3 regions of the Rahnella sp. WP5 genome follow, and region 1 is predicted to be linked to each of the others. Evidence: predicted binding sites of a transcription regulator. Region 1 holds the regulator's gene; each other region holds the start of a gene.
The links. The regulator PurR, encoded in region 1, represses purine synthesis genes. The targets are predictions, from matches to a motif close to CANGCAAACGTTTGCNTG.
Positions count from the first base shown of each region.

Region 1 (8,121 bases):
TGACAAGAGTAAACCGTGTCCGAATAAAATCGCCGGCAACCAGATTGAGGTGCCGACAGCGACGGCAGCCATGTCCGTGGCACTGACCGATCCCGCCATTATTGTGTCCACAACGCCCATGGATGTCTGGGCTATTTGCGCAAGGATGACCGGGATGGCAAGCGCTAACAAAACCCGCGCTTCTGCAAGGTACTTCTGCACAGATACACCTTTTTTCTTGATTATATTGAATAAAAAACGCCACAACAGATGGCATTAAACAGAGAGTAATAGTCCGAAGATTGTACATTGTCGGTATTTTTAAGCAAACAAAGCTGTTAATAGTTGGTTAAATAATGGAATTGAAGCAGACGGTGCTATTTCTTCTTGCAGAGATTTGGCTTTCAATTAATTCTGCGGCAAACTGAACGGAGTGACGTTTTAATACAACAGATTCAAACATTGAGGAAAAGGCTATGTTTACCGGAATTGTACAGGGAACCGGCACGGTCGTATCGATCGACGAGAAACCCAATTTCCGTACCCATGTTGTTCGTTTACCTGAAGATATGCTGGATAACCTGCAACTCGGCGCATCGGTGTCACATAACGGTTGCTGCCTGACGGTGACTGAAGTGAACGGCGACCTGGTGAGTTTTGATCTGATGAAAGAAACCCTGCGCCTGACAAATCTGGGCGAACTGAAAGAGGGCGACTCAGTTAATCTGGAACGTGCAGCGCGTTTTAATGATGAAATTGGCGGACATTTAATGTCTGGTCATATTATTTGTACGGCGGAAGTGGCAAAAATCCTGACGTCAGAAAATAACCGTCAGATCTGGTTCCGTATGCCGCATGAAGATTTGATGAAATATGTATTACATAAAGGTTATATCGGTATCGACGGTATTAGTCTCACCATCGGTGAAGTGACCCGCACCCGTTTCTGTGTCCATTTAATTCCGGAAACCTTGCAACGCACGACGCTGGGCATGAAACGTCTGGGCGACAAAATTAATATCGAAATCGATCCGCAAACTCAGGCGATTGTCGATACGGTCGAACGCGTATTAGCCAGTCGTGAAGCGGCGATCGCTACGGCACAGGCGATGATTGATAAAGCCGAATAAGTTATCTCAGACCCTTTATTGACATAAAAAAACCGGACATTCAGTGTCCGGTTTTTTATTAGCTAACGCATACAACTATCAGCGTGGTACGCGCATTCCGCCATCAACGCCTTGTGGGCTAAAGACGACTTGCCACAACTGAATGTCCCGGGCGCGGAAAGCACCAGCGCAGGCATTCAGGTAGTAGGTGAACATGCGGTGGAAACGTTCACCGTATTTTTCCGCCAGTTCCGGCCAGTGTTTCTGGAAGCGTTCATTCCACGCCATCAGCGTGCGGTCATAATCAGCGCCGATATTGTGCCAGTCTTCCATTACAAATAATGACTCACTGGTTTGTGCAATTTGTTGAACCGACGGCAGGCAACCGTTGGGGAAGATGTATTTATCAATCCACGGATCGACATTAAGGTCTGTTTTATTAGAACCGATGGTGTGCAGCAGGAAAATGCCGTCAGGTTTGATATTGCGTTTGGCGACATTAAAATAGGTCTGATAATTCTTCGGACCCACATGTTCAAACATCCCGACAGAAACAATGCGGTCAAACTGATCATTAAGGTCACGGTAATCCTGCAGCAGGATTGTGACATCCAGCCCTTCACAGCGTTTTTGAGCCAGTTTTTGTTGTTCAGCAGAAATCGTGACACCCACAACGCTCACGCCATAATTTCTTGCCGCAAACTCTGATAATCCACCCCAGCCGCAACCGATATCCAGCAAGCGCTGTCCCGGTTTTAATTGCAGCTTGTCACAGATCATTTTGAGTTTTGCTTCCTGTGCTTCTTCAAGCGTAGTGGCCTCTTTCCAGTAGCCGCAGGAATATTGCATGTACGGGTCGAGCATCAGAGTAAATAAATCGTTGCCCAGATCATAATGCTCTTTGCCAACAATCCACGCCCGTTTGCGGGATTGCAGATTGGTCAGGCGTGCTGCGGCGACACGTAAAGTATCTTTAAAATGGTGGGGGAGTTTACTTTCCAAACCGGCACGAATAACGCGCTGGAAAAAGATATCCAGACGGTCGCATTCCCACCAACCGTCCATATAACTTTCACCGAGGCCCAGAGAACCTTCCTGTAAAACACGCTTAAAGAAGTCAGTGTTTTTTACTTTAAGGTCGAAAGGACGATTACCGTTTACCTGAATATCTGCCATCGCCAGCATTTCACTGGCGATCCGGTACCACTGATTGTCCTGAATGCTTTGATCTTCTATACACGATGAACTCATAGCTTCTCCATCACTTTCTCTTCTGACTTATTAACCTGCCGGGAAAAGCAAAGGCTATTTTTGCAGGTCTTTATGAGAACAGACGACTAGCGCCTCGCCCGATATTCGACACCAACAGAGGAAATTAAGAAGAACGCCTGCGCGCCGTAAGACGTGCAGGAAAATCATCCTTGAAAAAGTACAAAAAAATAAGTGTGACACTGTCCGCGCGTCTGGCTTAAGTATGTGATAAAAGTTTTGTAAAAGTGCTATTTTATTTGGTTTTGTTGAGTATAGGCTCGCTGGCAGGCATTCTCAATAGTTAATCGTGATGAATGAAAATGCCCGTTAAGTGACTGTTACATCAGGGTATTATCACTATTAATTAGCATGCCTTGTCTGAGCTTCCTGCTCTGATTCCTGTCCATTGTCTTGCGGGCTTTCATGCTGCAAAGAGAGCCAGCGGCCCAAAACTACCAACAATAGTGTAGACAGCATGATCGTGACTGTCGCCATGAGCGGATGCACAATAAATGCGGAAACCAGCAAGCTGGCAAGGAAGCACAGCCCGAGCTGCAGCGTATTTTGCAATGCTGCCGCCTTGCCTGTATTAGCAGGAAACGGCATTAATGCATTTGCGACAACAATTGGGTAGGTTGCACCATTCACCAAAGCCATCAGACAGAAAGGGAGCAGCAGGCTAATCAGCCCGGCATCCGTGAACATGGCAACACAGAACAAAGTCACCATACTGACGCCGTAACCCGCCAGTAACCATGGCAGAATTTTATTACCGTCCAGCTTGCTGATCACAACACGGCAACCAAAACCACCAAGCAGGAAAGCAATAGTCTGCGGGACATAGCTCAGCCCGATGGCACCGGGTGAATAACCCATGTCGCTCAGGATAAACGGTGAACCCGTTAACCACGCAAAGAATCCGGCTGAACAGGCGGCATAAATCATGACATTCCCGCTGTAAACAGGCGATTTCAGTAACGTCGCAAACCCTGTTTTATCAGCCTTCGCTTGTTTTGCAGGTTTATTCTCACGCAGAGTCAGCGTCGTCAGCACCAGGACGACGGCGACTGCGGTCAGCAGAGCAAAAATGGCTTCCCAGTCAAAATGATTGAGTACCCACGCACCAAGTAATGGTGCCAGTGCCGGAGAAAGAGCCACTAACGGCATAATGCTGGCGAAGGTTTTTTTTGCCACATCGGCAGAGAAACGGTCAACAACGATTGCCTGCCAGGTGACTGCGGCGGCACAAACGCCCATCGCCTGTAAGAAGCGCAGGGCCAGAAGGGCGCGTACATTCTCAACCCAGATAACGCCCAGACAACCGACCGCAAACAGTGTCAGACCAAGAAGCAATACCGGTTTACGGCCGATCCTGTCTGACAACGGCCCCCATAACAACTGACCGAGAGCAAATCCGCCGAGAAAAATGCTCAGACTTGCGCTGATCATCCCGGGGCTGGTCATCAGACTGGTTTGCATGGCGCTGAACGCAGGCAGATACATATCAGTGGCTAAAAAGCCCAGCATGCTCAGTCCCGCGAGATAGAGCATAAATCCAAAGGAGGGTTTCATTATCGTCTCGTTAATTTATTTATTGCAGATGATGTGATGCAGATTACATACCGGAGGCGGAGTTTAACGCTTTGATAACAGGCTTGTGAAACGCTAATATTTGCACTCTGCTATCAAAAATATTGAAGGCTGAATTATGTGGTCAGAATACGCCCTTGAAGTGGTAGATGCCGTGGCAAGAACGGGTAGTTTTAGTGCGGCAGCGCAAGATTTGCACCGCGTGCCTTCTGCTATCAGCTATACCGTCCGTCAGCTTGAGCAGTGGCTGGCCGTGCCGTTGTTTGAACGTCGCCATCGTGACGTGGTACTGACGCCTGCGGGAAAGGTTTTTGTCGATGAAGCGCGGATTCTGACAAAAAAAATGATAGCCACGCGCCGGCAGTGTCAGCAGGTGGCGAACGGCTGGCGCGGCGAATTACGTGTGGCGGTTGACCGGATTGTAAAACCCGCACGGACACGGCGTCTGGTGCTCGATTTCTACCGCCATTTTGCGGACACCGAACTCATTATTCACTCAGAAGTGTTTAATGGTGTCTGGGATGCGCTGGTTGACGGGCGGGCAGACGTGGCGATCGGTGCTACACGCGCGATACCGGTTGGCGGGGGCTTCAGTTTTCGTGACATGGGATTTATGGACTGGCATTGCGTCGTCAGCCCGCAACATCCGCTTGCGCAGTTATCCGGCGCGCTGAATGATGATGAGTTGCGGCCTTATCCTGCACTCTGTCTGGAAGACACCTCCCGGACATTGCCTAAGCGGGATACATGGACGCTGGATAACCAGCGGCGGCTGGTCGTGCCAGACTGGACCTGCGCGCTGGAATGCCTGACCGAGGGCTTATGCGTGGGTATGATGCCGGTTCATCGCGTCACGCCGTGGATAGAACAGAAAAAGTTGCAGGTGCTGACGCTGGAAAATACGTTTCCCGACAGCCCGTGTTGCCTGACATGGGATCAAAGCAATCCGTCACCCTCGCTGGCCTGGTTGCTGGAATATATGGGCGATACAGAAACCATGAATCAGGAATGGCTGCGCGATTAGAAAAAAAACGCCTGCATCTGCAGGCGTTCGATATCTGTTAACGGCGGTAATCGCGGTACGGACCATCGGCTACGGAACGGCGTTCGACCAGTTTCGGATGCACCTCAATGGTCTGAGACTCTTCACGCTTACTGACAATTCTGTCCAGCAACATGGTAAAGGCCATTTCACCCAGACGTTCTTTCGGCTGATGCACGGTTGTCAGCGCGGGGGAGAAGTAGCGGGCGTTACGCACATTGTCGTAACCGATCACGGAAATATCCTGAGGAACGCGCAGGCCCAGTTCGTCTGCGGCACAGATTGCGCCCATTGCCATCACATCGCCACCACAGAATACGGCAGTCGGGCGGTGCTTCTGCATCAGAATTTTATGCATCGCCTGATAGCCCGATTCTGGCTCGAAATCGCCCTGAACTACCCATTCGTCACGCAGCGGAATATTGGCTTCAGTCAGTGCTTTCACAAAACCCTGGAAGCGGCCACCGCCGGTATTACGTGCCAGTTGGCCCGGGATCACCCCAATATCACGATGACCGCGTTCAATCAGATAACGCCCGGCCATGTAACCCCCTTCGAAAGCATTATCAATAATGCTGTCGGTGAAGTTCTTACGCGCTTCGCCCCAGTCCATGACCACCATTGGGATCGAACGGTGCTCCTCGAGCATATTGAGCAACTCATCAGGATATTCCGCGCACATCACCAGCAAGCCATCGACGCGTTTTTGCGCCAGCATTTGCAGGTAGGCTTGTTGTTTTTCCAGATTATTATGCGAGTTACACAAAATCAGCGTATAGCCTTTGGAGAAGCAGCTGTTTTCTACGGCTTCAATCACTTCGGCAAAATAGGGCGCTTCGCTGGAGGTGGCAAGCAGACCGATCGTTTTGGTGTTATTGACCTTCAGACTGCGGGCTACAGCACTCGGCGAGTAATGTAACTCTTTGATTGCAAGGAGAACCGCTTCTTTGGTTTCTTCGGCGACGAAACGTGTTTTATTGATGACGTGCGACACGGTTGTAGTGGAAACGCCAGCGCGCTTTGCGACATCTTTAATCGTTGCCATGTAAACAATGACTCCTGAACTCACGTGTTTCAGCACGTTAGCATTATGTTAATCGTTTGCTTGCGTGGATCTCACTGCTGGCTTCTAAAAGGGCAGTGAAATCGTTGGGTGGATTCTTCAGAATGAGGCGTGAAATACTCTCGGGTGAAATCAACCGGCACACAGGCGTGTTAACCGACAATTTTCTCTTATAATGCAGGAAAGTGGAAGTAAAATTCTCAGGGATACATTGTCATTCAGCACAAGATTTTAAATGTTAATTATGCGAAAATGCGTTGGCACACAATTAGTGTGGCTTAAAAAATGCCACAATTTGATCCGAAAGGGGGTTTGATGGACAGCAACCTGAAATTATCGTTGATCACCACGGTATGCGCTTTGCTTATGATTATCGCTTTCAGCTTCACTGCGGTGATGAACTGATTCAGTAAGTGAACCGCGATAAAAAAGGGCGATTCCTGTTACAGGAATCGCCCTTTTCAATTTTACGCAGTGGCCGTTACCGCCGATACTCTTCCCTGCAGAAACTCTTCGTTAAATGCTATTCAATGGCTGATTAGCGAAACTTCAGACTTAACGAATTGTTTATTATCGGATCGTTTTCGGCGTCATTACCCGGCGTGCACCCACATAATGATCTTGCCAGTAATCGTCGCCGAGAGAGGTGATTTTAATGTCTTCGCCCGTTCTTGGAGACTGAATAAACTTGCCGTTCCCCACGTAAACACCAACATGGTCTGCTGCGCCGCGGTTATTGATTCTGAAGAACACCAGATCACCGCTTTCAAGTTCGCCGCGTTTAACCGGAGCCGCATCGCGCAGGTGATACATTTCATTCGCTGTGCGTGGCATCTTAATACGGATCAAATCTTTGTAGGCGTAATAGACTAAGCCGCTGCAATCAAAACCGGTATTCGGCGAGGTTCCGCCCCAGCGATACGGTTTTCCTACCTGATGCATCAGTTTGGTCATCGCCGTTTGCTGGGCATGCTGATAGCGTTTTTTATGCGTTGCACTTAGCGTAATCGGTTTGCTGTCTTCTTCAGGCTTTTTACCTTTACGGTGCCGGCCATACGCTTCTTTTTTACTGACCCTTTCTGTGCTGTTTTTCGCGAGTGAACGGGTTTTGACGTGTTTCTCTGTTTTGCTTTCGGCCCGCGTGGTCTTCAGTGTCTTTTCTTTTTTACTTTCGGCCCGGGTCGTTTTGACACTTTTCTCCGTCGTGGTCTTTCGTTTAGCCAGTTCGGTGCTTTTAACTTTCTTCTTCGAATTCTTGTCCTGAATTTTTTGTTCTGTCACTGGCGCGATTTTAGTTTTTTTACTGGTTTTCGCGGCCACCGTTTTTCGCTTTCGCCGTTCTTCAGGTGCAGCCTGATTAACATGGCTTTTACGCTGATCGGCAGAAACACGTGTCTGCGGCGATGCATGTGCCATATTCAGAAATAGCTGGGTAAAGAGCAGCACAAAAAGCGTGAACAGTAAGCGCATAGCTTCGTTACCATGAGTGGTAGGTTAAACATCAGGGATGTCAGAGTATTGCCTAAAAGAACCTGACAAAAAAGCACGAATTGACTCGATTCTAGATCATATTGTGAGAAAAAGTTAATGGCTTTTTTTATGTCGAAATAACCGCCATTTTTAGTCAAAAAAATAACCACTTTTCATGGTGTTAATATTTGAGTTAAAGAATGGAATTTTGCAAATCTGGCGTTATCGGTGAACGTCAAAAATGTTATTCTCAATGAATGTTTAAAGATGTGAGCCTGAGCGCACACATTAAAGATTGTTAAATAAAATGCCAGTATTGAGAAAGACCCCACAAAAAATGGCGTTTTTATCTGATGGCTGCCATCGTTACAATAGAAGGTATTGTGATTGCGCACCGTCTCTTTATGCTGCGCGTGAAGAGTAATGATCGTGACAGCCTGTACCGGCTTGAGGAAGCAAGAAATGACCACTCCAACAATTGAAAAAATTCAGAAGCAAGTTTCTGAAAACCCGATTCTGCTGTACATGAAAGGTTCGCCAAAACTGCCAAGCTGCGGTTTCTCCGCTCAGGCTGTTCAGGCGCTTTCAGCCTGTGGCGAGCGTTTCGCTTACGTGGA
Region 1 is NZ_JQJR01000014.1:22,716-30,836, reverse strand. Features, by position in the region: gene EX31_RS13855 (MATE family efflux transporter) at 1-201, opposite strand, end outside; gene EX31_RS13850 (riboflavin synthase) at 456-1,109, shown strand; gene cfa (cyclopropane fatty acyl phospholipid synthase) at 1,188-2,339, opposite strand; gene punC (purine nucleoside transporter PunC) at 2,700-3,911, opposite strand; gene punR (DNA-binding transcriptional activator PunR) at 4,048-4,953, shown strand; gene purR (HTH-type transcriptional repressor PurR) at 4,991-6,016, opposite strand; gene EX31_RS26555 (cytochrome bd-I oxidase subunit CydH) at 6,320-6,439, shown strand; gene EX31_RS13825 (C40 family peptidase) at 6,605-7,504, opposite strand; gene EX31_RS26500 (hypothetical protein) at 7,858-7,986, shown strand; gene EX31_RS13820 (Grx4 family monothiol glutaredoxin) at 7,967-8,121, shown strand, end outside.

Region 2 (8,121 bases), on a different contig from region 1:
TAGCCAAGTTTTTGGGCAAATTTCACCACGCCAGACTGGCTGACACCCGCTATTTCAGCCAGTTTCTGCGAACTCATATGACGCGCTTTCTCCGGCTGAGCCAGTAGAAAATCAGCCAGTTTTCGGTCATTTTGCGCCAGCGTCGGATAAAGCTGGCGGATACGGATCATACAACTCATGGAGGATTTATCCCGGCGTCTCTGAATACTTGCATCACATTTTACGGATTATGTTATCTAAAATAGCAAGTATTCCTCGCATTGATGAATAATATATTCAAATATTGCGTAATAAATTTGAATTAAAAATTCAGGAGAGAAGCATGAACACAGATCTTAATTTAGGGGCACTGGTTTCAGAAAGCCGAAATCCGGATACGATGAATTTAGATGAGATGTCTACGCTGGAACTGGTGGCCTGTTTTAATCAGGAAGACCGCAAAGTGCCGGAAGCCATCAATAAGGTTCTGCCGCAGATTGCCTTGGCTATCGATAAAGCCGCTGCGTCATTTCAGGCTGGCGGGCGTCTGATTTATCTCGGTGCCGGTACCAGTGGCCGCCTCGGCGTTCTTGATGCGTCTGAATGCCCGCCGACGTTTGGCGTTCCGCACGGTATGGTTGTCGGGTTAATTGCCGGTGGGCCGGGCGCGCTGCTTAAAGCGGTGGAAGGGGCGGAAGACAGCGAAGCGCTGGGTGTTGAAGATTTAAAGAATCTGAACCTGAAGGCTCAGGACACCGTTGTCGGATTAGCTGCGAGCGGACGTACGCCTTATGTCATTGGCGCTTTGCGCTATGCCACAGAAATGGGCTGCGCCACAGTAGCGATTTCCTGTAACCCGGATTCTCCGATTGCGCGCGAAGCCAGCATCGCGATTTCTCCGGTTGTAGGGCCGGAAGCGCTGACCGGTTCAACGCGTTTGAAATCCGGCACGGCGCAGAAGCTGGTGCTGAATATGATTTCAACCGGGGCGATGGTCAAAAGTGGCAAGGTTTATCAGAACCTGATGGTCGACGTGAAAGCGACCAACGTCAAACTGGTCGATCGTGCCTGCCGGATCGTTGTCGAGGCCACGGGCGCGGCACGCCATGATGCTGAGCTGGCGCTGTCTCAGACTGATTTTGAGGTTAAACCGGCTATTCTCATGCTACTGGCTGGTATTGATGCATCACAGGCGAAAGCACGACTGATGCAACATAACGGATTCCTGCGCGCTGCACTGGCTGATTAACCTCAAGGAGTTGAGCATGGCGATGGCAATGGATAAAACGCAGCGGCTGGCTTCCCAGATTCTGCAGGGTGTCGGCGGCGAACGGAATATCAGCAAACTGGAAAACTGCATGACCCGCGTGCGCGTGGAAGTGCACGACGATAATCGGCTGGATCTGACCAGCCTGAAAACGCTTGAAGGTATCAAAGGTTACCTGAAGCAGGGTGACCAGCATCAGTTCATTGTCGGCCCTGGCGCGGCGGCAAAAGTGGTGGATGCGATGCGTCTGTTGCTTAATCCTGCCGGGACGGTAAGTTCGCCAGGTGATGAAAGCGAGATTGCCCGCAATAAAGCCAGCGCCAAAACAAAATACTCTGCGCCGATGAGTGGGGCGCTGCGCAAACTGGCTGATGTATTTATCCCGCTGATCCCGGCATTTATCGCCTCGGGGTTGATTATGGGCATTATCAATCTGCTCAAGCGGCCGGATATCGCCGGTTCCATTGCCCTTGATTATCCTAATGTGCTTGGCTTGCTGGCGATTTTTGGTGGTGCTGTGTTTGCCATCATGAATATTTTAGTTGGCGTGAATGCGGCGCGCGTTTTCGGCGGTTCTCAGGCCATGGGCGGCGTAATGGCGGGGATTCTCTCCAGCCCTGCACTGGCGCAAATTACCCTGTTTGGTGAAGCTTTACAGCCCGGTCGCGGCGGTGTGATCGCAGTATTGCTGGTCGTTGCGCTGATGTGCTGGCTGGAGAAAAGGTTGCGTCAGTGGCTGCCGGAGTCGGTCGAACTGATCCTCAATCCACTGATTACTACACTTATCACTGCGACACTGGCGATTGTCATCCTTCAGCCGATCGGTGGCTATATCTCTGACGGCATCGCGCATGGCGTTAATATCGCTATTGATAAAGGCGGATTACTGGTGGGTGCGGTGCTGGCAGGGACATTTCTGCCGCTGGTGTTATCCGGTCTGCATCAGGGGCTGGTGCCTATTCACGTTGAGCTGATCCAGGCACATGGTTCTAATCCGCTGCTGCCGATTTTAGCCATGGCCGGTGTGGGGCAGGTGGGAGCGGCAATCGCAGTTTATATTAAAACCCGAAACCCGCGGCTGAAAAAAGTGATTAAAGGGGCGCTACCGGTGGGCATTCTCGGCATCGGTGAACCGCTGATATTCGGTGTTACGTTGCCGCTTGGCCGCCCTTTTATTGGTGCGTGTCTGGGCGGAGCCGTCGGTGGTGCGCTAATCTGTTACTGGAAAGTCGCGACAGTTATCACGTTTGGTATTTCCGGGCTGCCGCTGGCGCTGACCATTATTTCCGGCAAAGTGATGTTGTATCTGACGGGTTTAGTCATTACGGTATTGGCTGGTTTTATTTTTACCTGGTTGATGGGGTTCAACGATCCCGAGGAGTAGCGGATTGAGTACGAAGCCTGATCGGCGGGGGGGCTTTTTTGATCTTGATGGCACCCTGCACCAGCAGGATATGTTCGGTAGCTTTCTGCGGTTTTTGCTCAGGCGGATGCCGCAGAATCTGATTTTAGTCGTGCCGGTTCTGCCGCTGGTGGGAATCGGACTGTTTATTCACGGGCGCGCCGCGCGCTGGCCCATGAGCCTGTTGCTGTGGTCGATTACCTTCGGCCACGGTGAAGCGCGTCTGAAAGCCCTGGAGCTGCAATTTGTCGCTGCGTTTCGCGAGAAAGTGGTGGAGTTTCCGGTGGTGCAGCGCAGGCTGCGTGAATATCTCGACAGCGAGGATACCGAAGTCTGGCTGATCACCGGGTCGCCGGAAAATCTGGTGCAGCAGGTCTATAATACGTCCCTGTTTTTGCCGCAGGTTCGTCTGGTCGGCAGCCGGATCGCCCGTGGCAAAGGCGGATGGGTGCTGCCCTTGCGTTGTCTGGGTGAAGAGAAAGTCGTGCAACTCGAAAGCCGCATTGGCTCACCGCTTAAACTTTACAGCGGATACAGCGACAGCAAACAGGACAATCCGTTGTTGTTCTTTTGTGAGCATCGTTTTCGCGTCAGTAAACAGGGCGAGTTACAGCAACTGGAATAACCGCCAGCGCAAAATTCAGATAAAATGTCTGCCGGTAAAAAATGATTGAGGTTGAAGTGGCAGACGCAGAGTTGGCAATAATGAATGATGATGAACACTGGATGCGACAGGCTATGAATCTGGCGCTGAAAGCGCAGGATGAGGGTGAAGTGCCTGTGGGGGCGGTACTGGTTTTAGACAATCAGGTGATTGGTGAAGGCTGGAACCGGTCTATCGGCCATCATGATCCGACAGCGCATGCCGAAATCATGGCATTACGTCAGGGCGGCAACGCCGTGCAAAATTATCGTCTGCTCAATGCCACATTGTACGTTACCCTGGAACCTTGTGTTATGTGCGCGGGGGCGATGATCCACAGCCGGATCCGTCGCGTGGTGTATGGTGCCGCTGATGCCAAAACCGGCGCAGCGGGCTCTTTGCTCGATGTATTGCGCCATCCGGGCATGAATCATCAGGTGGAGATTACGGCGGGTGTGCTGGCAGAAGCGTGTTCGGAACAACTGAGTGCATTTTTTCGTTTTCGCCGCAGCCAGAAAAAAGCGCTGCGACTGGCAGAGCGTGCCGCGCAGGCCGGTGATGCGGCGGATGATCAGGCCTGAGAAACAGGCCTGCCAGTCTTACGGTGCCAGCGCTTCCTGCGCATTCACCACCGGATATCCCTGACCTAACTGAGCCTGCAAGGCCGCTTTCTGTGCCTGCTGTTTTTCCTTTTCCATCAGATATCCCACCAGACTCAGCTGATAACGACGGATATTCTCCACATAGTTATATGCCTGTGTGCCGCGTGCATAACCGTAAGTCGTCCGGCTGAAGAAGCGTTTCTGATTCAGCATCGGCAGACGCTGTTTCACATCTGCCCAGCTGTCCGGATTGGCTTTCTGTTGCGCCGTCAGTTTGCGGGCATCCAGCATATGGCCGTAACCCATGTTATAGGCTGCCAGCGCAAACCAGATCCGTTCATCCTGCGGAACAGATTCCGGCATTTTATCCATCAGATGCGACAGATACTGGGCACCGCCACGGATGCTTTGCTCGGCATCCGTGCGGTCGTCGACATTCAATCCGCCAGCGGTAGCGCGGGTCAGCATCATCACACCCCGTACACCGGTCGGGGATTTCGCCTGCGGATCCCAGTGGGACTCCTGATAGGCGATAGCCGCCAGTAAACGCCAGTCAATATTCCCGGCATACTTTTCGAACAGCGGCTGTAAATCCGGCAGCGTACTGTCGATGGCATTGAGGAAAGTCCGGGTATCAACGTAATCAAAATCGCCCACGTGCCCGAGATATTTTTCTTCCAGCTTTTCCAGGGTGCCGTCTTCTGAAATCTGGCTGAAAAAGTCCAGCATGGCGGCAGAAAGGCTGTCGTCATCAGGTTGTTTGCGGTAGTACCAGGTCACAGGTTCGTCGTCAGTCGCATCAAAAGCCACCGCAAGACGCGGATAAACACGCTGCATCAGGGCGATGGTCACCGAATCGCCCAGCGTATAATCAAGTTTACCGTTCTCGACTTGCTGCAACAGATCGCGGGGTGACATCTTATCGGTCGTGGTCCACGCGAGGTCGGGATACTTTTTGCTGGCGGCTTCCAGTGTGGCGATATGCGCGCTGCCAGCAGACACCACCAGCGAGCCTTTGATGTCTGCGAAGCTTTTCGGGCGCACTGATCCCTGCCGGTAAACCAGTTGCTGGGAAACGGAATAGTATTCCGGGCCAGCACGGTAGTTTTTCAGCCGCTCATTGTTGTACACCAGACCGGAAGCCAGCATGTCAGTATTATCATGATCCAGATCGTCGAACATGCTCTCAATGGTGGTGTGCTGTGTCACGACCAGCTGCACGCCCAGATAATCTGCAAAGCGTTTAGCCAGTTCGTAATCGAAACCGAGATTGCCTTCCGGGGAGTTCATAAAAGTCAGTGGAGAATTGAGCGTGCTTACGCGCAATTCTCCACGGGATTTTATTTGATCCAGTTGGTCGCCTTCACCTCTGTGCCACGGGACTGCCGGCCATAAAGCCAGCGCCAGTAACAGGGCGGCGATCCCCATCAGAACATAATTAATTTTTAGTCGCGTCAAATAGTTATCTCGCTGCGGCGCTCTTGTTTTTTTACGCTATGCTGTGCAGTTAGTATGGCTATATCCCCAGTGCTGACGCATTTTGCTCAACAAAACGGCAGTCTGCAACTTTATTCATGATATCCGTAAAATATGTGGGGCTATAAATGAATATCAAGTTTCCCTGCGCAAACGGTTTCGTCGGGCGTCAGCTTTCTTTATAATAGCCCGCGTTTTCCCCCTGTTGCGCCCAAAGAAGCACTGTGGTCAGTGTCTTCGAAGACGAGAGATCTGTGATTATGGAAATACTGCGTGGTTCGCCCGCTTTGTCGGCTTTTCGCATTAACAAATTGTTGTCCCGTTGTCAGGAAGCCCGTCTTCCGGTCAGCGATATCTACGCCGAATATGTACATTTTGCCGATGTCAGCGCGCCGCTGAGTTCGGACGAACAAACCAAGTTACAACGCCTCCTGAAATACGGTCCTTCTCTCGCTGAACACGCTCCTTCTGGTCGTTTACTGCTGGTTACCCCGCGCCCTGGCACCATTTCTCCGTGGTCTTCCAAAGCTACCGATATTGCACACAATTGCGGCTTGTCGCAGGTTGTGCGTCTGGAACGCGGTCTGGCATTTTATGTACAGGCGCCGCAACTGACCGAACCACAGTGGAATGAACTGGGCGCATTACTGCATGACCGCATGATGGAAACTGTCTTTGGTCATCTGGAAGACGCCAGCGCGCTGTTTGCGCAGCATCAGCCGGCTCCGGTGCAGCATGTGGATATCCTGGGCGTTGGCCGTGGCGCTCTGGAAGTCGCCAACACCAAATTAGGTCTGGCACTGGCTCAGGACGAAATTGATTATCTGATGGATGCCTTTACGTCGTTGGGGCGCAACCCGACGGACATCGAACTGTATATGTTCGCACAGGCAAACTCAGAACACTGCCGTCACAAAATCTTCAACGCAGACTGGATTATCGACGGCGAAACGCAGCCGAAATCCCTGTTTAAGATGATCAAGAATACGTTCGAACACACTCCCGATCACGTGCTGTCCGCGTATAAAGATAACGCCGCCGTGATGGAAGGTTCGCAGGTCGGTCGCTTCTACGCCGATGCGAAAGACGGTCTGTACGATTTCCATCAGGAGCAGGCGCATATCCTGATGAAGGTCGAAACCCATAACCACCCGACGGCGATCTCTCCGTGGCCGGGTGCGGCCACAGGTTCCGGCGGTGAAATCCGTGACGAAGGTGCAACCGGTCGCGGCGCGAAACCGAAAGCCGGTCTGGTCGGTTTCTCCGTGTCAAACCTGCGTATTCCTGGTTTTGAACAGCCGTGGGAAGAAGATTTTGGTAAGCCGGATCGTATCGTTACCGCGCTGGATATCATGACCGATGGCCCGCTGGGCGGCGCAGCATTTAACAACGAATTCGGTCGTCCGGCGTTGCTGGGCTACTTCCGTACTTACGAAGAAAACGTCAATAGTCACAACGGCCCTGAACTGCGCGGTTACCACAAACCGATCATGCTGGCGGGCGGTATCGGCAACATCCGTGCCGATCACGTGCAGAAAGGTGAAATCACGGTTGGCGCGAAACTGATTGTACTTGGCGGCCCGGCGATGAATATCGGTCTGGGTGGCGGCGCGGCGTCTTCTATGGCTTCCGGTCAGTCTGATGCCGATCTGGATTTTGCTTCCGTACAGCGCGACAACCCGGAAATGGAACGCCGTTGTCAGGAAGTGATCGACCGCTGCTGGCAACTGGGCGAAGCCAACCCGATTTTATTTATCCATGATGTGGGTGCCGGCGGTTTATCTAACGCCATGCCGGAACTGGTCAGCGATGGCAACCGTGGTGGTCGTTTCCAGCTTCGTGACATCCTGAACGACGAACCGGGCATGAGCCCGCTGGAAGTCTGGTGTAACGAATCACAGGAACGTTATGTGCTGGCGGTTTCTCCGGCGCAGCTTGAACAGTTCGATGCGATTTGCCAGCGTGAACGAGCACCTTACGCGGTCATCGGTGAAGCCACCGAAGAAATGCATCTTTCTCTGAAAGACAGCCATTTCGACAACCAGCCAATTGATATGCCGCTGGATGTCCTGCTGGGTAAAACGCCAAAAATGACCCGCGACGTCACCACATTGAAAGCGAAAGGTGATGACCTGAATGCGGAAAACATCCAGATTGCGGAAGCGGTAAATCGCGTTCTGCATTTGCCAGCCGTGGCGGAAAAAACCTTCCTGATCACCATCGGCGACCGCACCGTCACCGGCATGGTCGCGCGCGACCAGATGGTCGGCCCGTGGCAGATCCCGGTAGCCGACTGCGCAGTCACCACCGCCAGCCTCGACAGCTACCACGGCGAAGCGATGTCACTGGGCGAACGCGCTCCGGTTGCCTTGCTGGACTTCGCTGCCTCTGGTCGCATGGCCGTAGGCGAAGCGCTCACGAATATTGCTGCGGTGGAAATCGGCAGCCTGAAACGCGTTAAGCTTTCTGCTAACTGGATGTCTGCGGCCGGTCACCCGGGCGAAGATGCCGGTTTATACGCGGCTGTAAAAGCGGTGGGCGAAGAACTGTGTCCGGCGCTGGGTATTACTATTCCTGTGGGCAAAGACTCCATGTCGATGAAAACCCGCTGGCAGGAAGGTAACGAACAACGCGAGATGACGTCTCCGCTGTCATTGGTAATCACCGCGTTTGCCCGAGTCGAAGACGTCCGCCATACCGTGACGCCGCAACTGCGCACCGACCAGGGTGACACCGCATTGCTGTTGGTGGA
Region 2 is NZ_KN050721.1:115,429-123,549, forward strand. Features, by position in the region: gene EX31_RS21865 (MurR/RpiR family transcriptional regulator) at 1-179, opposite strand, end outside; gene murQ (N-acetylmuramic acid 6-phosphate etherase) at 323-1,228, shown strand; gene EX31_RS21875 (PTS transporter subunit EIIC) at 1,257-2,630, shown strand; gene yfhb (phosphatidylglycerophosphatase C) at 2,635-3,273, shown strand; gene tadA (tRNA adenosine(34) deaminase TadA) at 3,315-3,872, shown strand; gene mltF (membrane-bound lytic murein transglycosylase MltF) at 3,891-5,351, opposite strand; gene purL (phosphoribosylformylglycinamidine synthase) at 5,630-8,121, shown strand, end outside.
Region 2: purL (phosphoribosylformylglycinamidine synthase) is a predicted target of PurR. The motif match lies at 5,516-5,533, and genes of this name have one in related genera.

Region 3 (8,121 bases), on a different contig from region 1:
GGCGGAACGAATAAACCAGTCCAGCTGATTTCGGGTTACCGCTCACTGGCGACAAACAACAGCATGCGTGAACCCGGAAGCGGGGTAGCGAAGCACAGCTATCACACGCTTGGGCAGGCAATGGATTTCCATATTCAGGGCATCGAACTGAGCAATATCCGCAAAGCAGCATTAAAAATGCGGATGGGTGGTGTAGGATATTATCCACGAAGTAACTTTGTGCACATCGATACCGGTCCCGCACGGACCTGGTGATGTGTGTAATTAATGGCCTGCCGGAATGTGCAGGTCATTTTGTGGAGCTCTATGAAAACCCATCTTATTACCGTCACGGCGTTCAGCCAAAACTGCTCACTGATTTGGTGTGCTAAAACCAATCAGGCCGCCATTGTTGATCCGGGCGGTGAAGCCGCCAGGATCATCCAGGAAGTTTCTGCCAAAGGTGTATTGGTTACGCAAATTTTGCTGACTCACGGACATCTTGATCACGTGGGTGCCGCAGCAGAACTGGCTGCGCACTATCAGGTACCGGTTATCGGACCACAAAAAGAAGATGAATTCCTGCTGGATGCGTTACCGACCCAAAGCCAGATGTTTGGCCTCGACCATTGTGACCCGCTGACGCCGGATACCTGGCTGGAAGAAGGGGATTCAGTGAGTGTCGGTGAAGAAATCTTATCCGTGCTGCATTGCCCAGGCCATACGCCGGGGCATATTGTCTTCATCAATGATAAAGCGCGAATTGCCGTTTCTGGTGATGTGATTTTCAAGGGTGGCGTAGGCCGCAGTGATTTCCCGCGTGGTGACCATCAGGCGCTGATTCATTCCATCAAAACGAAATTATTACCGCTCGGCGATGACATGGTCTTTATTCCCGGTCATGGCCCGATGTCAGACTTTGGTTATGAGCGTAAAACGAACCCGTTCCTGCAGGATGAAATGCCGGTCTGGTAATTACGTTTGCTGTTTATCAGCAAAAAACAAAAAGCCCGTCAGGATACCTGACGGGCTTTTTTAATTGAGCAACACTGCTTATCTTTTACAGTACGGCGACGATGGCTTCACACAGCGGTGCCATATTTTCGAGCGTGATGCCGGCAACGTTGATACGGCCGGAGTTCACCGCGTACACGCCGAATTCATCACGTAAACGCAATACCTGATCTTTGGTCAGGCCGCTGAAAGAGAACATCCCGTTCTGGTTAATAATAAAGCTGAAATCCTGTTGAGCGCCTTTTTCCTGCAAGGTGCTGACGAATAGCTGGCGCATACGATGGATACGCAGGCGCATATCGCTTAGTTCCTGCTCCCACAGCGTGCGCAAAGCTTCGTTACCCAGTATGGTGGCTACAACCGCAGCACCGTGTGACGGCGGGTTGGAGTAGTTTGCACGGATAACCGATTTCATTTGGCTGAAAGCGCGACCGGCAGTTTCTTCATCGGCTGCGACTAACGTACAAGCACCTACGCGTTCATTGTATAAGCCGAAGTTCTTCGAGTAAGAACTGGCGACCAGCAATTCCTTATGTTTTGCCACGAACAGGCGCAGACCCGCCGCATCTTCTTCCAGACCTTTTGCAAAGCCCTGATAGGCGAAGTCGAACAACGGTAACCAGCCGTTGCTCACCGACAATTCTGCCAGCTGTGCCCATTGTTCTTCTGTAGGATCGATACCGGTTGGATTGTGACAGCAGCCATGGAACAGCACCACGTCGCCTGCTTTCGCTTCGCTCAGGCTTTTCAGCATGCCATCGAAATCAAGGCTGTGATTTGCGGCGTCATAGTAATTGTATTCCACAACTTCCAGACCCGAAGCAGAGAACACACCTTTATGGTTCGGCCAGCTCGGATTACTGACCCACACGCGTCTGGCGCTGGTTTGCGTAGCGATGAAATCTGCTGCGATACGCAGAGCGCCAGTGCCGCCCGGAGTCTGTGCGGTGCGTGCCCGTTTATCAGCAATAACCGTGCTGTCTTTGCCAAACAGCAGTTCCTGTGTACAACGGGCAAAATCAGGCAACCCGTCGATACTCAGATAGGTTTTAGTGGTTTCATTTTCCAACAGGAACTGTTCGGCTTTTTTCACGCTGGCCAGAACCGGCGTTTTACCTGTTTCGTCTTTATAAACACCAATCCCCAGATTGATTTTATTAGAGCGGTCGTCAGCGCGGAAAAGATCGGTAAGACCCAGGATAGGGTCAGCAGGTGCTGCAGTGATTTTTTCAAACATGTCGGAAAATTCCATAGCCTGATATTACGAAAGAGGTCATCAGGGTAACGCCAGCGCCCCCTTTTGCCAACCGTTTGCGGCAAAAAGAAAACAGAGTTGTGAGAAGGCGTGGGAGATTAAAATATTTTATAGGCGAGGGTGGAAAAGCGGTCTTTTCAAGACTCAGAAATGCAAAAGGCAGAGCCGAAGCTCTGCCTTGATATCCACTTTGCTGCGCCTGTAAGCGCATCGTTAAGTGATATTAGAACTGGTATTGCAGACCAACACCCACGATGTCGTCAGTGCTGCGACCCGCTGCTTTGGTGTAGCTGTTGTCGTCCAGCAGGTTGATTTTGTAGTCAACATAGGTAGACATGTTTTTGTTGAAGTAGTAGTAAGTACCAACTTCTACATATTTAACCAGGTCAGCATCGCCGCCAGCGTAGGTAGAACCGTTGTTGGTGAAACCGTTCAGGCTCTTACCTTTAGACTGCAGGTATGCGATAGATGGGCGCAGACCGAAATCGAACTGGTACTGAGCAACAACTTCGAAGTTCTGAGTTTTGTTAGCAATTGCATCCGGGTTACCGTAATCGGTGGTGTTACGTGATTCACCGTAGAAGGTTGCCAGGTACAGGTTGTTAGCGTCGTATTTAGCGCCGAATGCGTATGCGTCAGCTTTGTCGCCAGTGCCGTCTTGTTTCTGAGTAACAGTACGGTTAGAAGAGAAGTAAGCACCAGTGATGCTAACACCTGAGTTGCCGATAGCGTAAGCGGCAGAAGTACCCCAGCCGTCGCCATTGGAATCAACTGCGCCACGGCTGTCACGACCTTCGTCGTTTTTGCCCTGGTACTGTACAGCGAAGCTCAGGCCATCAACCAGACCGAAGAAGTTGCTGTTACGGTAAGTTGCCATGCCATTACCACGACCAATCATGAAGTTGTCGTTGTTCTGGTACATGGTGTCATCGCCATAGATTGGCAATTGGTCGGTGTAGGACATTACGTCGTAGATTACGCCGTAGTTACGACCGTAGTCGAAAGAACCTGCATCACCGAATTTCAGACCTGCGAAGCCCAGACGAGTTTTGTTGCCTTCGTCGCCAGCGCTTTCTGCATGGTTAGCCTGAACGTTGTATTCCCACTGGCCGTAACCGGTCAGTTGGTCATTAATTTGAGTTTCGCCTTTGAAGCCGAAACGGACATAGGTCTGGTCGCCATCGTCGCCAGCATTGTCAGAGAAGGTGTGACGTGCGTCAACTTTACCGTACAGATCCAGTTTGTTGCCATCTTTGTTATAGATCTCAGCTGCATTAGCTGCACCAGCAACTAACAGAGCAGGGATTACCACTGCAAGAATATTGCGCTTCATCATTATTATTACCCTCATTGGTTTTATTTGGACACCTGCCACTGCCTAAATAATTCTTTACGGAACTATTTACGAAAGTTTGGTGTCTCCTGTGTCTGAACGCACTATTCCATCCGTGGTGAGCTTAATCCACAGCGAAAATGCTACTAAATTACTAAATATGTTTCAGCAGGAAAGAATGTATTTCAAAATGTGTATTTTGCGGAACTTTGTGACAGGGATCTATCTTTGAAAATGACTAAGGCCAGCAAAGCTGGCCTTAGTTTTGTAACTATTATGTTAATTAAAAATAGTTTAATTAATTAGAAGGTTGCACTACGTGGTGTACGTGGGAACGGGATCACGTCACGAACGTTTTGAACACCGGTTACATAGGCGACTAAACGTTCAAAGCCAAGGCCGAAGCCTGAATGCGGGACTGTGCCGTAACGACGAAGATCGCGATACCACCAATAATCTTCTTTATTTAGCCCCATTTCAGCCATACGGGCGTCCAGTACGTCCAGACGTTCCTCACGCTGAGAGCCACCGATAATCTCACCAATGCCCGGTGCCAGAACATCCATTGCCGCGACGGTTTTACCATCGTCATTCATACGCATGTAGAAGGCTTTGATATCTTTCGGATAGTTTTTAACCACCACCGGCGCTTTGAAATGCTGTTCCGCGAGATAACGTTCATGCTCAGAAGAAAGGTCGACACCCCATGAAACCGGGTTTTCGAATTTCTGATCACAATTCATTAATATTTCTACTGCATCGGTGTAGTCTACCTGGGCGAAATCGGATGTTACAAATCGCTCAAGGCGTGCAACAGCATCTTTGTCTACACGGTCAGCAAAAAAGGCCATATCGTCTGCGCGTTCGTCTAAAACGGCTTTGAAAACATATTTAAGCATGTTTTCAGCCAGCGCTGCGATGTCATCCAGTGTCGCAAATGCGACTTCCGGTTCTACCATCCAGAATTCCGCAAGGTGACGGCTGGTGTTGGAATTCTCTGCACGGAAAGTCGGACCGAAGGTGTAAACCTTGGACAGCGCACAGGCATACGTTTCGCCGTTCAGCTGGCCGGAAACCGTCAGGAACGCTTCTTTGCCGAAGAAATCTTCGCTGAAGTCGATTTCGCCTTTGTCTGTACGCGGCAGATTTTGCAGATCCAGTGTCGATACGCGGAACATCTCACCGGCGCCTTCTGTATCGGAGGCAGTGATCAGCGGTGTGGACACCCAGAAATACCCGTTTTCATGATAGAAACGGTGAATGGCCTGAGAGAGGGTGTTGCGCACACGGGCGACAGCACCAATCAGATTGGTGCGCGGGCGAAGGTGAGCCACTTCACGCAGGTATTCGATGCTGTGGCGTTTTGCCGCCATCGGATAAGTATCAGGGTCATCCACCCAGCCAACAACGTTGACGGTCGTTGCCTGCAGCTCAAAACTCTGGCCTTCGCCAGGTGAGGCGACAACAATACCGGTCACTTCTACTGAACAACCCGTCGTCAGACGCAATACGTCTTCCTGATAATTGGGCAGAGAATTATTGATGACGGCCTGTAAAGGATTAAAGCAGGAGCCGTCATAAACGGCGACGAATGAGATACCAGCTTTAGAATCTCTCCGGGTACGTACCCAACCGCGTACGGTGACTTCACTGTCAACCGCAGCACGGCCTTGCAGTACGTCGACTACAGGCACAACGCTCATAGATTTCTCTCTTTCTTTATATATGTTGACTAAGAAATATTGGACACCCTGTAAATAGGGATTTTGCTATGTTACTTAGGCTTTCTCAGGACACAAGCAGAAATCGTCGTCAGCGGCCAAGAATTGTGGCGCGAATGAAGAGAGTTGTGGGGAAATATTGAGAGAGTGAATAAAAGCCGAGCAGAATTAGATCGCAAGTATATAAAGGAAAGAAAATCTGAATGAAGCGCCGGATTGATTTCCGGCACTTTAGGGAGAGTCAGGACGCTTTTTTCACCAGCGGCAGATCGAAAGCTTTGCGCAGGGCTTTAACAAAAGCTTTGTCCTGGCAAATCGTTTTGCCTGGGCTGTCAGAGAGTTTCGCGACAGGTTTGCCATTGCACTGTACCAATTTAATGACAATATTCAGCGGCTTCACGCCCGGAATATTACATGTCAGACGCGTACCAATCCCGAATATCAGATTCACCCGTTGATGGAAATGGCGATACAGGTGTAACGCTTTGTCCAGATCCAGATTGTCGGAAAAGACCAGCGTTTTGGTCATCGGGTCGATATCCAGCGCATGATAATGCGTTATCGCTTTCTCACCCCATTCAAACGGATCCCCGGAATCATGACGCAGTCCCTGATAGGCATTGGCGAATTTGCTGCCGAAATCACGCAGGAAAGCATCCATCGTAATGCAGTCAGTGAGAGCGATCCCCAGTTGATCCGGGTATTCGTCCAGCCAGGCCTGCAACGCCGCGCGCTGGCTGTTAGCCAGAACCGGGCTGATTTGCTGATGCGCCTGGAACCATTCGTGGGCTTGCGTGCCGACCGGTGCCAGCTGCAATTTATGCGCTAAATCGTAGTTACTGGTGCCGACCAGATAAGGGAATTCATTTTTCAGTGTGCTGACGATGGCTTCCTGAACTTCACCGGAGAAGCGGCGACGGGTACCGAAATCCATCAGACGGAAGGCACCGAGATCGATATCTGCGGCCTGTTCTTTAAAACTGGCGAGATTTTTACGCAGGTGCTCCACTGCCATTTGCGCCGTCACTTGTGGAGAACGCTGGCGATGGACAACTTCACTGATGACCGCGAGCAGCGGCACTTCCCACATAATCACTTCACGCCACGGGCCCTCGATGCGCACATGCAAATGTCCGTTGCGATCGGAAACCATTACATGTTCAGGATTGTAGCGGAAGGTTTTTAGCCAGTTCAGGTAATCCTGCGTGAAGAACGGCAGCCCGGAAAGGTAGGTGAACTCGTCGTCCGTCAGCGCCAGTTGACTCATCATCTGGATTTGCTGGCGGACCTCGCTGGCGTATTCGCCCAGCAGTTCATCACCACGGCAACGGAACTCTGCCACGACGCTGATGTTGTGGTAGCGATGGTAGACTGCTTGCTGCATATGAAGCTTGTAGGCATCGGTATCTAACAGCGAAGTCAAAATCGGGGAGGCGTATGGAGTCATAGCGCGTTTACAGCATCCTCGTCAGAAACTGAGTGTTTGAACACAAACAACCGTTCCGTAAAAAAAACGTTCTGGATAAAACAGCAAAGTCTGTGAAGTATACCGTATTATCCCGTCAAAGAACCCTCATCACATCATAATTGTCGGGGAATGGTCGAGGTCTAAATGTGCTTAAATGTAGGAAATATGGGCAAGCTGGCGATTTTTCGGCGTAAAAAAAGCACGAATTGATTACATAAATTTAATCAATCTGACATTAAGAAAGAAAAAACTGGGGCGATTAAACCCCGGTTTTCTTATGTTCATTTCGCTACGTTTGTTCACGATAGTAAACGAACTGATGTTTTCGAGAGTGATTCAGGTTTTTTTTGCCCCAAATACCGATCACCCGCATCACGACCAGTATGCTGAATACCATGAAGCTATACGACAAGCTGTCCGTGACGGTTGTGTTTTTACCGGATGCGCCAAAACCGCTGTTTTACAGAAATTTCTGTGTTTTGGTTGAAAGGTGCGCATACGCACTCACAAACTGGTAACAATCTGGGATTTCCTGATGCCTGTGGTAGAGTTTAAAGATAAAAAGTATGAAGGTCGTCCGGTGTGCTGGGCAGCGATTCGCTGACTTGCAAAACCTGCTTCATCAATCAAAATCGCCATCACTACTAACAACCAACACGTCAAAAGGTTTTTTATGACTCAACTGCCACAAGCCAAGTTCCGTCACGATTATCGTGCGCCGGACTATACCATCACGGACATTGACCTTAATTTCGAGCTTGATGCACAGAAGACCCTTGTGACTGCGGTCAGTCAGATTAAACGACAGGGCGCAGAGGGCGCGCCGCTGGTGCTCAACGGCGAAGATCTGACCCTTATTAGCCTGAAGGTTAACGGCCAGGACTGGCCAAAATATCAGTTAAAAGAAGGCGCACTGGAAATTACCGGTTTGCCGGAAGCCTTTGAACTGGCGATTGTTAATGAAATTCATCCGGCAAAAAACACTGCGCTGGAAGGATTGTATCTTTCCGGTGAAGCGCTTTGTACGCAGTGTGAAGCCGAGGGTTTCCGCCACATTACGTATTATCTGGATCGTCCGGATGTGCTGGCGCGTTTCACGACCCGCATTGTGGCGGATAAAGCCCGCTATCCGTATCTGCTGTCAAACGGTAACCGTATTGATCAGGGTGAGCTGGAAGGCGGCAAACACTGGATCAAATGGCAGGACCCGTTCCCGAAACCTTGCTACCTGTTTGCGCTGGTCGCGGGTGATTTTGATGTGTTGCGCGATTCCTTCAAAACCCGTTCCGGCCGGGATGTAGCGCTCGAACTGTTTGTCGATCGTGGCAATCTGGATCGTGCAGGCTGGGCG
Region 3 is NZ_KN050720.1:188,308-196,428, reverse strand. Features, by position in the region: gene EX31_RS18155 (YcbK family protein) at 1-255, shown strand, start outside; gene EX31_RS18150 (MBL fold metallo-hydrolase) at 307-954, shown strand; gene EX31_RS18145 (amino acid aminotransferase) at 1,040-2,230, opposite strand; gene ompC (porin OmpC) at 2,472-3,584, opposite strand; gene asnS (asparagine--tRNA ligase) at 3,884-5,284, opposite strand; gene pncB (nicotinate phosphoribosyltransferase) at 5,544-6,749, opposite strand; gene pepN (aminopeptidase N) at 7,444-8,121, shown strand, end outside.
Region 3: EX31_RS18145 (amino acid aminotransferase) is a predicted target of PurR. The motif match lies at 2,294-2,311, and genes of this name have one in related genera.